DNA from 3 places in the Micromonospora echinospora genome. Region 2 is predicted to be linked to each of the others. Evidence: riboswitches for the same ligand, from Rfam matches in the RefSeq annotation. Region 2 holds a riboswitch; each other region holds the start of a gene.
What was found. Region 2 has a riboswitch for cyclic di-AMP ahead of GA0070618_RS00630 (C39 family peptidase). Riboswitches for the same ligand answer to the same signal wherever they lie in the genome.

Region 1: linked by a shared signal. The riboswitch ahead of GA0070618_RS07230 (coiled-coil domain-containing protein) and the one ahead of GA0070618_RS00630 (C39 family peptidase) in region 2 are both predicted to bind cyclic di-AMP.
Region 3: linked by a shared signal. The riboswitch ahead of GA0070618_RS18125 (coiled-coil domain-containing protein) and the one ahead of GA0070618_RS00630 (C39 family peptidase) in region 2 are both predicted to bind cyclic di-AMP.

What each region holds. Positions count from the first base shown of each region.
Region 1 is NZ_LT607413.1:1,621,009-1,624,628, forward strand. It holds gene GA0070618_RS07225 (YibE/F family protein) at 1-799, shown strand, start outside; cyclic di-AMP (ydaO/yuaA leader) riboswitch at 965-1,095, shown strand; gene GA0070618_RS07230 (coiled-coil domain-containing protein) at 1,100-2,110, shown strand; gene GA0070618_RS07235 (carbonic anhydrase) at 2,190-2,870, opposite strand; gene GA0070618_RS07240 (helix-turn-helix transcriptional regulator) at 3,037-3,390, shown strand; gene GA0070618_RS07245 (hypothetical protein) at 3,558-3,620, shown strand, end outside.
Region 2 is NZ_LT607413.1:146,550-150,739, forward strand. It holds gene GA0070618_RS00625 (CDP-glycerol glycerophosphotransferase family protein) at 1-488, shown strand, start outside; gene GA0070618_RS00630 (C39 family peptidase) at 590-1,441, opposite strand; cyclic di-AMP (ydaO/yuaA leader) riboswitch at 1,636-1,774, opposite strand; gene GA0070618_RS00635 (hypothetical protein) at 2,134-2,892, opposite strand; gene GA0070618_RS00640 (hypothetical protein) at 3,046-3,519, opposite strand; gene GA0070618_RS00645 (acyltransferase family protein) at 3,530-4,190, opposite strand, start outside.
Region 3 is NZ_LT607413.1:4,000,948-4,004,567, forward strand. It holds gene GA0070618_RS18125 (coiled-coil domain-containing protein) at 70-1,143, opposite strand; cyclic di-AMP (ydaO/yuaA leader) riboswitch at 1,148-1,279, opposite strand; gene GA0070618_RS18130 (cation diffusion facilitator family transporter) at 1,433-2,347, opposite strand; gene GA0070618_RS18135 (HelD family protein) at 2,553-3,620, opposite strand, start outside.

The sequences.
Region 1 (3,620 bases), 1.5 Mb from region 2:
CAGCTTCGCCATCCTGCTCACCTTCGTGCTGCCCGGTATCGGCGCCGGAGAGTCGCCGCTGCCGGTGGCGGTCACCGGCGCCGCGTTGATCATGTTCGTGGTGCTGTACCTCACCCACGGGGTCACCGCGCAGACCTCCGTCGCGGTCCTCGGCACCCTGGCCAGCCTGGTGCTCACCGGTCTCCTCGGCAGCCTGGCGACCGCGTTCACCCACCTCACCGGGTACGGCTCCGAGGACGCCACCACGCTGTCGATGTTCCAGGCCGACGTCGACCTGCACGGGCTGCTCCTGGCCGGCATCATCATCGGCTCCCTGGGCGTCCTGGACGACGTCACGGTCACCCAGGCCGCCACGGTGACCGAGCTGGCCCGCGCCAACCCCGACCTCACCCGGCTCCAGCTCTACCGCGCGGCCACCCGGGTCGGCCGGGCGCACATCGCCTCGACGGTCAACACGATCGTGCTCGCGTACGCGGGCGCGTCGCTGCCCCTGCTGCTGTTGCTGACCGCCGACACGCGCGGGATCAGCGAGATCGTGACCAGCGAGTTCCTCGCCCAGGAGATCGTCCGCAGCATCGTCGCGACGCTCGGGTTGATCGCCGCCGTGCCGATCACCACCGGCCTGGCCGCCCTGGTGACCACCGCCGGCCGGGGCGGCACGCCGAGCCGCCGCCCGCCCCGGCCCGCCGGTGGACGGGACGACGCCCTCGCCGCCCTCAGCGGTCCCCGTGCCGCCACCGGGGCCACCGATTCCGCCGCCGGGCCGGGCCGCCCAGGGAACACGGATCCGGCATGGTAGAACTCCACAGAGTGACCGCCAATCGTATGATCTTGACAAATGTGACAGGAGTGACGGAAAGCAATAGGGAAATAACGCTTTTGGTCGGGATCCGGGCGTAGAACCCCACGCCCACTGTCAGGTAACCTCGCTGCCGGTTACCGCCGAAGGCGCGCACCGGCGCCAGCGGGGCCACCGCCTAATCGCCCACCGGCGAACCGGGGAACCAGGTTCATGGGGTGCATCCGCGTCAGCGGTAGGGGCCACTTCCGCCCCGAACCCGTCAGCTAACCCGGTCGGCGGTCGACGGAAGGGAACACTGTGACGGCACCCCTGCGCCGCTGGCTGAAACCTGTCGTGGCCGTGCTCGCCGCCTTCGCCGTGGCCGCCGTGCCCGCGCCGGCCATGGCGGAACCATCGAGCCCGTCCGGGCACGAAGGAGAGCAGCCGAAGCTCCTCAACGAGGTGATCGAGGAGACGAACCGCAGCTACACCCAGGCACAGGCGAAGCTGAAAGCCTCGAAGGACCGCCAGCTCAAGCTCCTGATGGAGGTCGACCGGACCCGGAACGAGCTGAAGGCGCTCACCCCGCAGGTGGCGACGATCGCCGTGCGGTCCTACATGACCGGCCGGGTCGGCCCCGCCTCCATGCTGCTGGACGCCAACACCCCCGACTCGTTCGTCAAGCGGGCCGGCGCGCTGGACGAGATGAACATGGTCAACAGCAAGAAGGTCGCCGCGGTCACCGCCGCCAAGAACCAGGCGGAACTGGCCAAGAAGGCGCTCGACGCCGAGGTCATGGAGGAGCAGAAGCAGGCCGACATCCTGAAGAAGCGCAAGCGCGAGGCGGAGAAGTCCCTCGCCCTGGTCGGCGGCATCGGGTTGACCGGTGGCCTGGTGGACGCCACCTCCCCGATCGCCCGGCCGGGTCCCGGCCGGGACAGCAACGGCAACTGGCGTCCGCTGGGCTGCACCGAGGACGACCCGACCACCGGCGGCTGCATCACCCCGCGCACCCTGCACATGTACAAGGAGGTCAAGCGGGCCGGCTTCGACATGTTCGTCGGTTGTTACCGTCCCGGCGGGCCGTACGAGCATCCGAAGGGGCGGGCCTGCGACTGGTCGCTCCAGAAGCGTGGCTTCAGCCGGTGGGACACCACGGCCGAACGGATGTACGGCAACAACCTGACCGCGTTCCTGGTCCGTAACGCCGACGTGCTCGGCATCTACTACGTGATCTGGAACAAGCAGATCTGGTTCCCGGCGAGCGGCTGGAGTTCGTACAGCGGTCCCTCGGACCACACAGACCACGTACACGTCTCCATGCTCTGACCCACCGCGCCGATTCGGGCCCCGCCTCCGTTCGACCGGAGGCGGGGCCCATTCGCGTGACCGGCCGGAGCCGGGCGGGTCAGGGGCAGGCCGAGGAGGCGGCCGGACCGGCGGCGAGAGCGACATCCTCGGTGGCGGGAATGGAGCGGACCACCCGCACCTCGCCGGCGGCCAGCCGGTACGACATGCCGACCACCGCGCACCGCCCCTCCCGCACCGCCCGGTTGAGCGTCACCGAGCGCTCCAGCAGCACCTCGACGGTGTGGTCGATGTGCATGTCGACGATCCCGTCGATGTCGTCGACGCCCTGCCGGGCGGCCTGGCGGAGGCTGGGCACCACCGCCCCCACGACCGCCCCCAGGTAACCGGGGGGCGTCGTCCCGGCGCCGTCGGCCTCCCGGGCGGCCTGCACCGCTCCGCAGGAGTCGTGGCCGAGGACGACCACCAGCGGCGTCTCCAGGACGCTCACCGCGTACTCGATGCTGCCGAGCACCTCGGTGCCGACGATGTGCCCGGCGGTCCGGACGACGAAGAGGTCACCGAGGCCCCGGTCGAAGATGATCTCGGCGGCCAGCCGGGAGTCGGAGCAGCCGAGCACGACCGCGAAGGGGTGCTGCCCGTCGGCGACGGCAGCCCGGTGCCCGGCATCCTGGTTGGGGTGCAGCGGGTTGCCGGTGACGAAGCGCCGGTTGCCCGACTGCAACTCGACCAGCGCCTGTGCGGGACTCGCCGGAGGCTGCTGTCCACCAGGAACGGCCATGACTCAATCCACCCCTTCTCCGGACCGGGACCGCACGCCCGACGCGGCTGACACGGCCAGCCACCACGGTCACACGGAGCGCAAACTACGTCAAGGGATACGTGATCTGCGTTTCAGGTGTTGACAGCGGAGGGCGCGACGCCGAATGCGAAGGGAAGGTCATAACATGACGGTCATGGCGACGACGCAGCGTGAGAACGGGAGCCAGCGGAACTGGACCTTCCTCACGAACCACGCACACGTACTGCTCGCCATCGCCCGTAACCCCACCGCCCGGCTGCGCGACGTCGCCGACGAGGTGGGCGTGACCGAACGGGCCGCGCAGGCGATCGTGGCCGACCTGGAGGCCGGGGGCTACCTCCAACGCACCCGGGTCGGTCGGCGCAACGAGTACACCGTGAACCCGGCCGGGCGCTTCCGGCACCCCGCCGAGGCGTACCAGCACGTGGGTGCCCTGCTCGCGCTCTTCACCGAACCGGGCGACACCGGTCCGGCCGCCGCCGGCCCGCTGCCCTCCTGACCCGGTCCGTCGCCCCTGGACGGTCCACACCGGATTGACGAACGCGACGCGGAGCCACGCGTCGGCGGCGGCGCGACCAGGGACGATGCGACGGGGGCGACCGGTGGATCCGGTCACACCACGGTCTCCGACGGGCAACCGGACGGATCGGGCGTTAGGTTGGAACGGTGCAGCCGCCCGCCTTCGTCCGCCCGATCGGGCCGACGATGCTGCGCGCCCTGCGTGTGCTG
Region 2 (4,190 bases):
ACCCGGAGTCGGCACGGCAGCTCGCCCGGGTGGAGGAGTTGCTCGCGGCGGACCGCTCCCGCACCGGCCGGCAGCACGTCTGGGGCACCGACGCCAGCCGGGCGATGAGCCTCGTCGACTGCGTCAACCGCTCCGACGCGCTGATCTCGGACGTCTCCGGGGTGATCTCCGACTACCTCTACTCCGGCAAGCCGTACGCGGTCACCGACATGGGCGCGGACGGCGACGCGTTCACCGAGCGCTTCCCGCTGGCCCGCTCCGGCTACGTGCTGCGCCGGGACCTGGCCGACGTCGACGGCGTGCTGGAGCAGCTGCTCGGCACCGACCCGCTGGCCGAGGCGCGCTGGGCGATGCGCACCCACTACCTGGGTGACTTCCCGATCGAGTCGTACGCCGAGGGCTTCCTGGCGGCGGCCCGGGCGCACCTCGCGCCGGCTGCCGTTCCGGCCACCCACCCCGACCAGGCGGACCAGCCGGTCGGCGCGTAGCTGTCTGTGGTGGTTGGTAGCAGGGGTCCCCTGTTACTCCTTTCTGAGTAACAGGGGACCCCTGCTACCACCCGGCCGGCGGTTACGACCGTGGCGTGGGCTCAGGCGGAGTAGCCCCGGGTGGCGGCCCAGTGCGCCAGGCTGATCGTGGTCATCCAGTACGAGCCGGCGGCGGCGTTCGCCGGGTCCGCGATCTTGACGGTCCGGCCGTTGTCCCGGTAACCGACCACGGTCAGGTAGTGCCCGCCGGGGTAGGAGTGCCAGCCACCGGCGACGTCGGTGGCGGAGCCGGCGATGTTGACGACGACGGCGTACCCGTTGCCGACCGCCCGCACCACGTCGGCCTGGAGCCGGTCCATCTGGGCCGGCGTGGCCGCGCTACCGGGGATCGTCCTGGTCCGGTAGACGTCCCGGCCGACCAGGTCGTTCAGGACGCGGGTGGTGTCCTCGGCGGAGTTGGTGCCGGCCTGGGTGGTGTTGAGCCGCTGGGCGAGGTCGTCCTGGCTGCGGACGACGTCCCGGGCGGTCAGCGCGATCCGGGTGGCGGCCGGGCCGCAGTAGTAGAAGGTGGTCTGCTCCTGGTACTGGATGTCGAGCACCTTCGACGCGGGCGGCTTCGGCGGGGTGGGGCTGGCCGTCAGGTCCGGGTTCGACGAACCGGTGGCGGTGGGCGACGCGGACGGGGTGGCCGGCGGGGTGGTGGCGACGGCCGACGGGCTGGCCGGGGACGCGGTGGCACGGCCGTGCTGCCGCGAGGCGGCGGTCGACCGGTCCGGCTCGGCCGCCGTGGCGACGGTGTCCTCGCGGTGCGCCGGCGGGTCGGGGTCGACGAGCAGGACGCCGGCGGTGGACGCCGCCACCAGCACCGCCGCCGAGGCGGCGACCTGGTACGACCGGCGGGCTGGGAACAGGTTGAACGGTCGCGGGACCGGGTACTTCACGGGTTCCTCCACGGAAGACAGGGGTGGAGAGCGGCGCACCCGGTCGACGCACGGCGGACCGTGCGTGGGGTCGACGTCGGTGTGGGGTGCCCGCTCGGACGGCGTCCGGGGGTGGACGCCGGAGTCAGTGCCGGCGGCGCGGGCGGACGGCCGGCGGCACCGGGGCACCGTGGAGGAGCCGGGTAACGGGGGCGTACGGCACGAGGTACTCCTTCCGATACCGCCTACCGGGTTAGCTGACGGATTCGGGCGGGAAGATCGCCCTACCACGGGTCGGCCCCGCGGATTCACCCCGGACGTACGTGGGTCCCCGGCTCGTTGCGCACGATTAGGCGGGCCGGCGCGGTGTCGCCCTTTGCGACCTACGACCGCACCAGACGGGCCGACACTACTGACGCCGCAATCCACTGCCAACCCCCGTGAGCTGGGCAAACCGCACAGCACACCCGGAAGTCGGGTACGTTCACGCGCTGACGTCGCTCAATGGGACGACCGGTTCCCCGAGTACCGTCGGGCGATTTCCGGACGGCATCGGCACAACCACCTCGGCGCACTCGACGCGGAACGGGACGCCCGGGGTCGAAGGTGCGGGAAACCGGGGCGTGGCCCGGGTCACGTCACGATCCGGTCACGCTCGCGCCGAGCGCGGCACGCCGGCCGGCGCGATCCGGCCGACCGCGCATCCCACATCTGCCCCGGCGGGGTCATCCCACCCGCGCCGGCCGCCACCGGGCGGCGAGGCGAACCGCACCGGGCAGCCGCCGGGGCGCGACGACCGTCCGGGTGCTCGCCCGGAGCCGTTCCGCCGCGAGGGACGCCTCCGCCGCCAGGGACCGCGCCGCCGTCGCGGCGACCTCCGCCTGCCGCCAGGCCACCCGTTCCCGCTCGGCCGCCGTCCGGTACTCCACCCGCCGCAGGTCGCGGACCACCCGGTGCAGGACCGCTTCCTGCACGACGGGGTGCAGCCGCGGATCCCAGCCGTTACGGCGGGCGAACACGTCGCTGAGCTGCCGCACCGACAGGTCGCCCCGCCAGTAGGCGGCCATCGCGGCCCGGTGCAGGAAGCGTTCCCGGGCGACGTACTCGGCCGGGGTGCGGGGTGTCCGGGGGGCGGGCAGGGCGGCGGCCCCGGCGAAGCGACGGGCGGCGGTCTCCGCCTCGTCGTACGCCCGCCAGGCCTGGTCGACCCGTTCCTGCGCGGTGAGCCACCGCTCCCGGCGGCGGCGGGCGGTCCGGGCGGCACCGGCCGCCGCGACGGCCACCTCCTCGGCGTACCGGCGCAGGTCCGCCGGGTCGGGGGCGGCGGGGTCGGCGGCAGCGGCAGCCGGCGGGGAGAGCGTCGGCTCCCGCTCGGGGCGGGCCACCAGGACGGTGAGCACGGTCAGGGCGAGCACGAGCAGGGCGGACCAGATGGCGGCCGCCCGGGGCACGTCGACCAGGAACTCGTAGAGAACGACGTCCACGTCGGCACCTCACGGGACACGGGAGCGGGTGGGGGCCGCACACCTCGGGCGCCGGGTCCGCTGGCGGCGGAGCCGGGACCCCCGTCGGCGGGTGCGGGGTGAGGTTCGTCGGGTCAGCTTCTCCCCGGGGGCAGGACACCCGGGATGGACGGATCAGCGACGTGGTGGGGCCCGGGAACCGACCACGCCGGCGTCGGTGGCGGCCAACGGCCGGACCGGCCGGTGTCCGGTCGACACCGGCCCGGCCGGCGGGGCGTCGGTCGCGGTGGCCGGACCGGTGGCGACGAGCGGCGTCTGGTGGTGGGTGTCCGGCCCGGCGGCGCGGACGGTGCTCGTGGTGCTGTCGGCGACCCGGCCGGAGGGCGAGGACGGCGCCAGCACGTCGTGGGCGACCGGGCCGGCGAGCGGGGACGTGCCCGGCACCCGGTGGGCGACCCGCTCCGTGGTGACGGGTGCGCCCCGGTCGACGGGGGACCACTCGGCCGGGGCGGGTGGACTCCCGGCGGGGAGGCCCCCGGCGAGGCCGCCGCTCAGCGCGAGGGCGACCGCCACGGCGAGGCTGGTGAACACCCGCAACGCCCGGCGCACCGACCACCAACGGAGGCAGCCGAGCACGACGGGAGGCACGGGAAGCAGATTACCCCGGTCGTCGGGCACCCGCGTCGATGCCGGCCGGGTCGGATTCCCCGGCCTGGTCACCGGGCGGGACGTCGGCGTGTCCCTCCCGGTCGACGCCGGCGGCCCGCTGCCGGGGCGCGACGGTCGCCGGCCGTCCCCCGGTCGCGGACGGCCCGTCGGCCGTCGTCGCGGGGCTCCCGGTGGGGGCGCGCTTCCGGCTGGGGGCGAGCAGCCGCATCATCGGGGTCTCCACCCACCGGTACAGCAGCCAGGCCAGCAGGAGGTTCAGCAGCAGGAAGCCGACCGCCACCAGTGGCCCCCTCCAGCCGGTGAAGCCCACGCCGTGGTCGCCGGTGAGCCGGAGGATGGTGACCATCACGAAGACGTGCACCAGGTAGAAGGCGAAGGAGACCTCGCCGAGCCAGACCAGCGGCCGGGAGCGCCACGGCGAGGGCAGGCCCCGCACGTCGGCCCGGGCCGCCGAGGTGATCACCAGGATGTACGCGGCCGACAGCAGCGCCGCCCAGAACTCGGCGCGGATCCACTCACCGGCCACCGCCCAGGTGACCACGAAGATCAGGCTGGCCAGCGGCAGGCCGGGGCCGCGCCAGTGGCCGCGCCGCATCAACTCGGCCGCGGCGACGCCCATCCAGAACTCGGTGGAACGCACCAGCGGGAAG
Region 3 (3,620 bases), 3.9 Mb from region 2:
TGACTGCCCCACGCCGACAAAGCGGACGGCCCGCCACCCCTTCCGGGGTGACGGGCCGCGCCGGGTGACTCAGTAGACCGACAGGTGGACGTGGTTGGTGTGGTCGCTGGACGGGTCGCCGCCCGCTCCGCTGTACGACTTCCACCCGCTGCTGGGCAGCCAGATCTGCCGGTACCAGATGACGTAGAGGACGCCGAGCCGGCTGGCGTTGTTCTTGAAGTACGCCGCCAGGTTGTCGCCGTACGTCTTGTCGCCGCCGGTGGCGTCGCCGCCGAAACCGTTCTTCTGCGCGGCGAAGTCGCAGGCCCGGCCCTTGGGGTGCTCTCCGGAGCCGCCGGGGCGGTAGCAGGAGACGTACCGGGTGAAGCCGGCGGCCTTGGCCTGGTTGAGCGCGTGCAGCGTACGCGGGGTGATGCAGCCGTCGGCGGGTGTCGGGTCGTTGACGCTGCACGACTCGGGCGGCCAGGAGCCGTCGGGGTTGCGCGGCGCCGGCTTCGCCGTGGCGGACCGGGTCGAGTTGCTGCCGCCGCTGGGGGTGCTGGCCGCCGCCTTCCGGTTGGCGACCACCAGTGCCTGCTCGGCCTGCTGCTTGCGCTTCTCCATCACCGCGACCTGCTTGCGCTGCTCGGTGATCTCCCGGTTCAGCGCCGCCTTGGCCTGGTTGGCCTGCTCCCGGGTGCTGAGCAGGCCCCGCAGTTCGCGGTCCTCGTTGGCGGCCACCGCGTCCAGCGCGGCGACTCGGTCCATGAAGCTGTCGGGTGAGTCGCTGGTCAGCAACGCCGAGGCCGGCCCGAGCCGGCCGGTCCGGTACGCCAGCCCGGCGATCACGCCGACCTTCTGGTCGCGGACCGCCAGGTCCTTCTCGATGGTGGCCAGCTGTTCGTTGATCTTCTGTTGACGGGTGACCGACTTCGCGAGCGCGTCCTTCGCGTCGAGCCACCCCTTGCTGGCCGCCTCCAGTTGGGCGCGCAGTGCCGGGGTGCCGCCCTCGGGGTCGTCCCCGGGTGCCCTGGCCGTCAGTGGAGGTGCCGCCGCGGCGGGGGCCACGACGGCCGGCGTGGCCGCGACGCCGAGGGCGACTGTCGCGGCGATCAGTGCCGCCATCCGGGCGGCGGTACGTCGTACGGGTGCCACTACTGGCATGCACATGTCCTTCCGTCAGCCGCCGACCGGGTTAGCTGACGGGTTCGGGACGGAAGATCCCTACCGCTCACGCGGATGCACCCCAAGAACATGGTTCCCCGGCTCGCCGTCACCGGCGATTAGGCGGCGGTCACCGCAGGCGCCGGAGGGCGCCGCCCGGCGGTGACCGGGTCCGAGACTACCGAAGCCGCTATCCCAGGGGCAGCGTTGGCCACACCACTCCCGCGAGATGACATCGGCATAACTGGCATAGCGGGACAATACACTTCCAGATTTAAGTCTGTCCTAATTACCACTCGACCCGGCCGCAGACACCCGGCGATTCGCCGGGTTCGACCTGGAGTGTGGCGTGGTCGATGTGGAAGTCCTCGTGCAACGCGGTCCGTGCGGCGGCGAGCACGCTGCCGACCTCGACCGCCGGGTCGGTGGTCAGGTGGGCCGAGGCCACCTCCATCCCCGAGGTGAGCGTCCAGAGGTGCAGGTCGTGCACCTCGACCACGCCCGGGACGGCGCTCAGCCGGTCGCGTACCGCGCTGACCTGGAGGTGCTCCGGCGCGGCCTGGACCAGGATGCGCAGCGCCGCCCGGCCCAGCCGCCAGGTCCGCGGCAGGATGAAGACCCCGATCGCCACCGCGACCAGAGGGTCGGCCCACCACCAGTCGGTGAGCGCGATGACCACCGCGGCGGTGATCACGCCGACGGAGCCGAGCAGGTCGGCCACCACCTCCAGGTACGCCCCGCGCAGGTTGATGCTCTCCTTCGCGCCCTCGCGCAGCAGCGCGAAGGCGACCAGGTTCGCCAGCAGGCCGAGCGTCGCCACCACCAGCATCGGCCCGGTGGTCACCTCCGGCGGGTCGCCGAAGCGGCGGACCGCCTCGACGAGCACGTAGACCGCTACCCCGGAGAGCAGGACCGCGTTGGCCAGGGCGGCGAGCACCTCCAGCCGGTAGAGGCCGAAGGTGCGCTGCGGATCCCGGCCGGCCCGCCGGGCGGCGGTGATCGCGGCCAGCGCCATGCCGATGCCGAGCACGTCGGTGAACATGTGGCCGGCGTCGGAGAGCAGGGCCAGCGACCCGGTCCCGAGCGCGGTCACCGCCTCGACCACCATCAGGGTGGCGAGCAGGCCGAACGCGGCCCAGAGTCGGCCGGTGTGCCGTTGTGCGGCGTGCGCTATCCCGCCGTGGTGGTCATGACCTGCGCCCACGCCCTCACCCTCCGTTCCCCGTTCGGTCCGGACCCAATGTATGTTCACATCGCTATGTATGCAAGTAACTGCCGGCAAGGCGCCCGGAAATGCGGAAGCAGGCGTGGTAGCAGGGGTCCCTTGTTACTCATTCATGAGTAACAAGGGACCCCTGCTACCAGCGCGACGCCTCGGGAGGCGGCCGGCCGGGGTGGGACAGGGCGGGTCAGTCGACCGGATCGATGGTGGTGAGCCGCTGGGTGGCCCGGGAGAGCGCCACGTAGAGGGTGCGCACGCCCGAACCCGGGTCGGCGCGGATCTCGCTCGGGGCGACCAGCGCCACCCCGTCGTACTCCATGCCCTTGGCCTGGAGGCTGGTCACCACCTGGAGGCGCGGCGAGTCCAGGTGGGCCAGCCAGCCGGCCACCTCGTCCCGGCGGGGCACCGGCGTGATCACGCCCACCGTGCCGGCCACCTCCGCCAGCAGCGAGGCGACCGCCTCGGCCGTGCGCGTTGCGAGCTGCTCCGCCGGCACGGTCAGCGCCACCGGGTGCACGCCGGTGGACCGGACCGCCGTCGGCAGCGGCAGGTCCGGGTGGACGGTACGGATCTCCGCCGCCGCCACCGCGAAGATCTCCGCCGAGTTGCGGTAGTTCGTGGTCAGGGTGAACTCGTGCCGCCGGCGCCGGCCGAGCGCCTGGTCGCGGGCCCGGGCCAGCTCCGCCGGGTCGCCGGTCCAGGCGGTCTGCGCCGGGTCGCCGACCACGGTCCAGGACGCGAGCCGACCCCGCCGGCCGAGCATCCGCCACTGCATCGGTGACACGTCCTGCGCCTCGTCGACCACCACGTGCGCGTAGTCGCGGTAGTCGGCCGGACGCTCCCGGGCCGCCGCCCGCTGGGCGCGCTGCCGGTCGGCGAAGGTGCTCAGCTCCCGGACCCCGCCGGCGAGCTGGAACGGGTCGCGCCGGCGACGGGCGGGCTTCATCGGTTGGCCGAGCAGCGCGTCCAGCTCGTCGAGGAGCGCGATGTCGGCGATGGTCAGCCCGTCTCGGTCCAGCGTCCGCCAGGCCGCCGTCAGCGCGCGGATCTCCGCGCCGGAGAGGATCCCCCCGGCGTACGACCGCAGCCGCTCCGGGCGGGCCAACCAGCCGAGCACGTGGCGCGGGTGCAGGCGCGGCCACCATGCCTTGAGGAACTCGCGGAACTCCGTCCGGTCGGCCAGCTCGTCCTCGAAGACCCGCTGCTCAGGCAGGCCGGGTACGCCGATCCGGCGGGCCTGCGCCCAGAGCGCGGC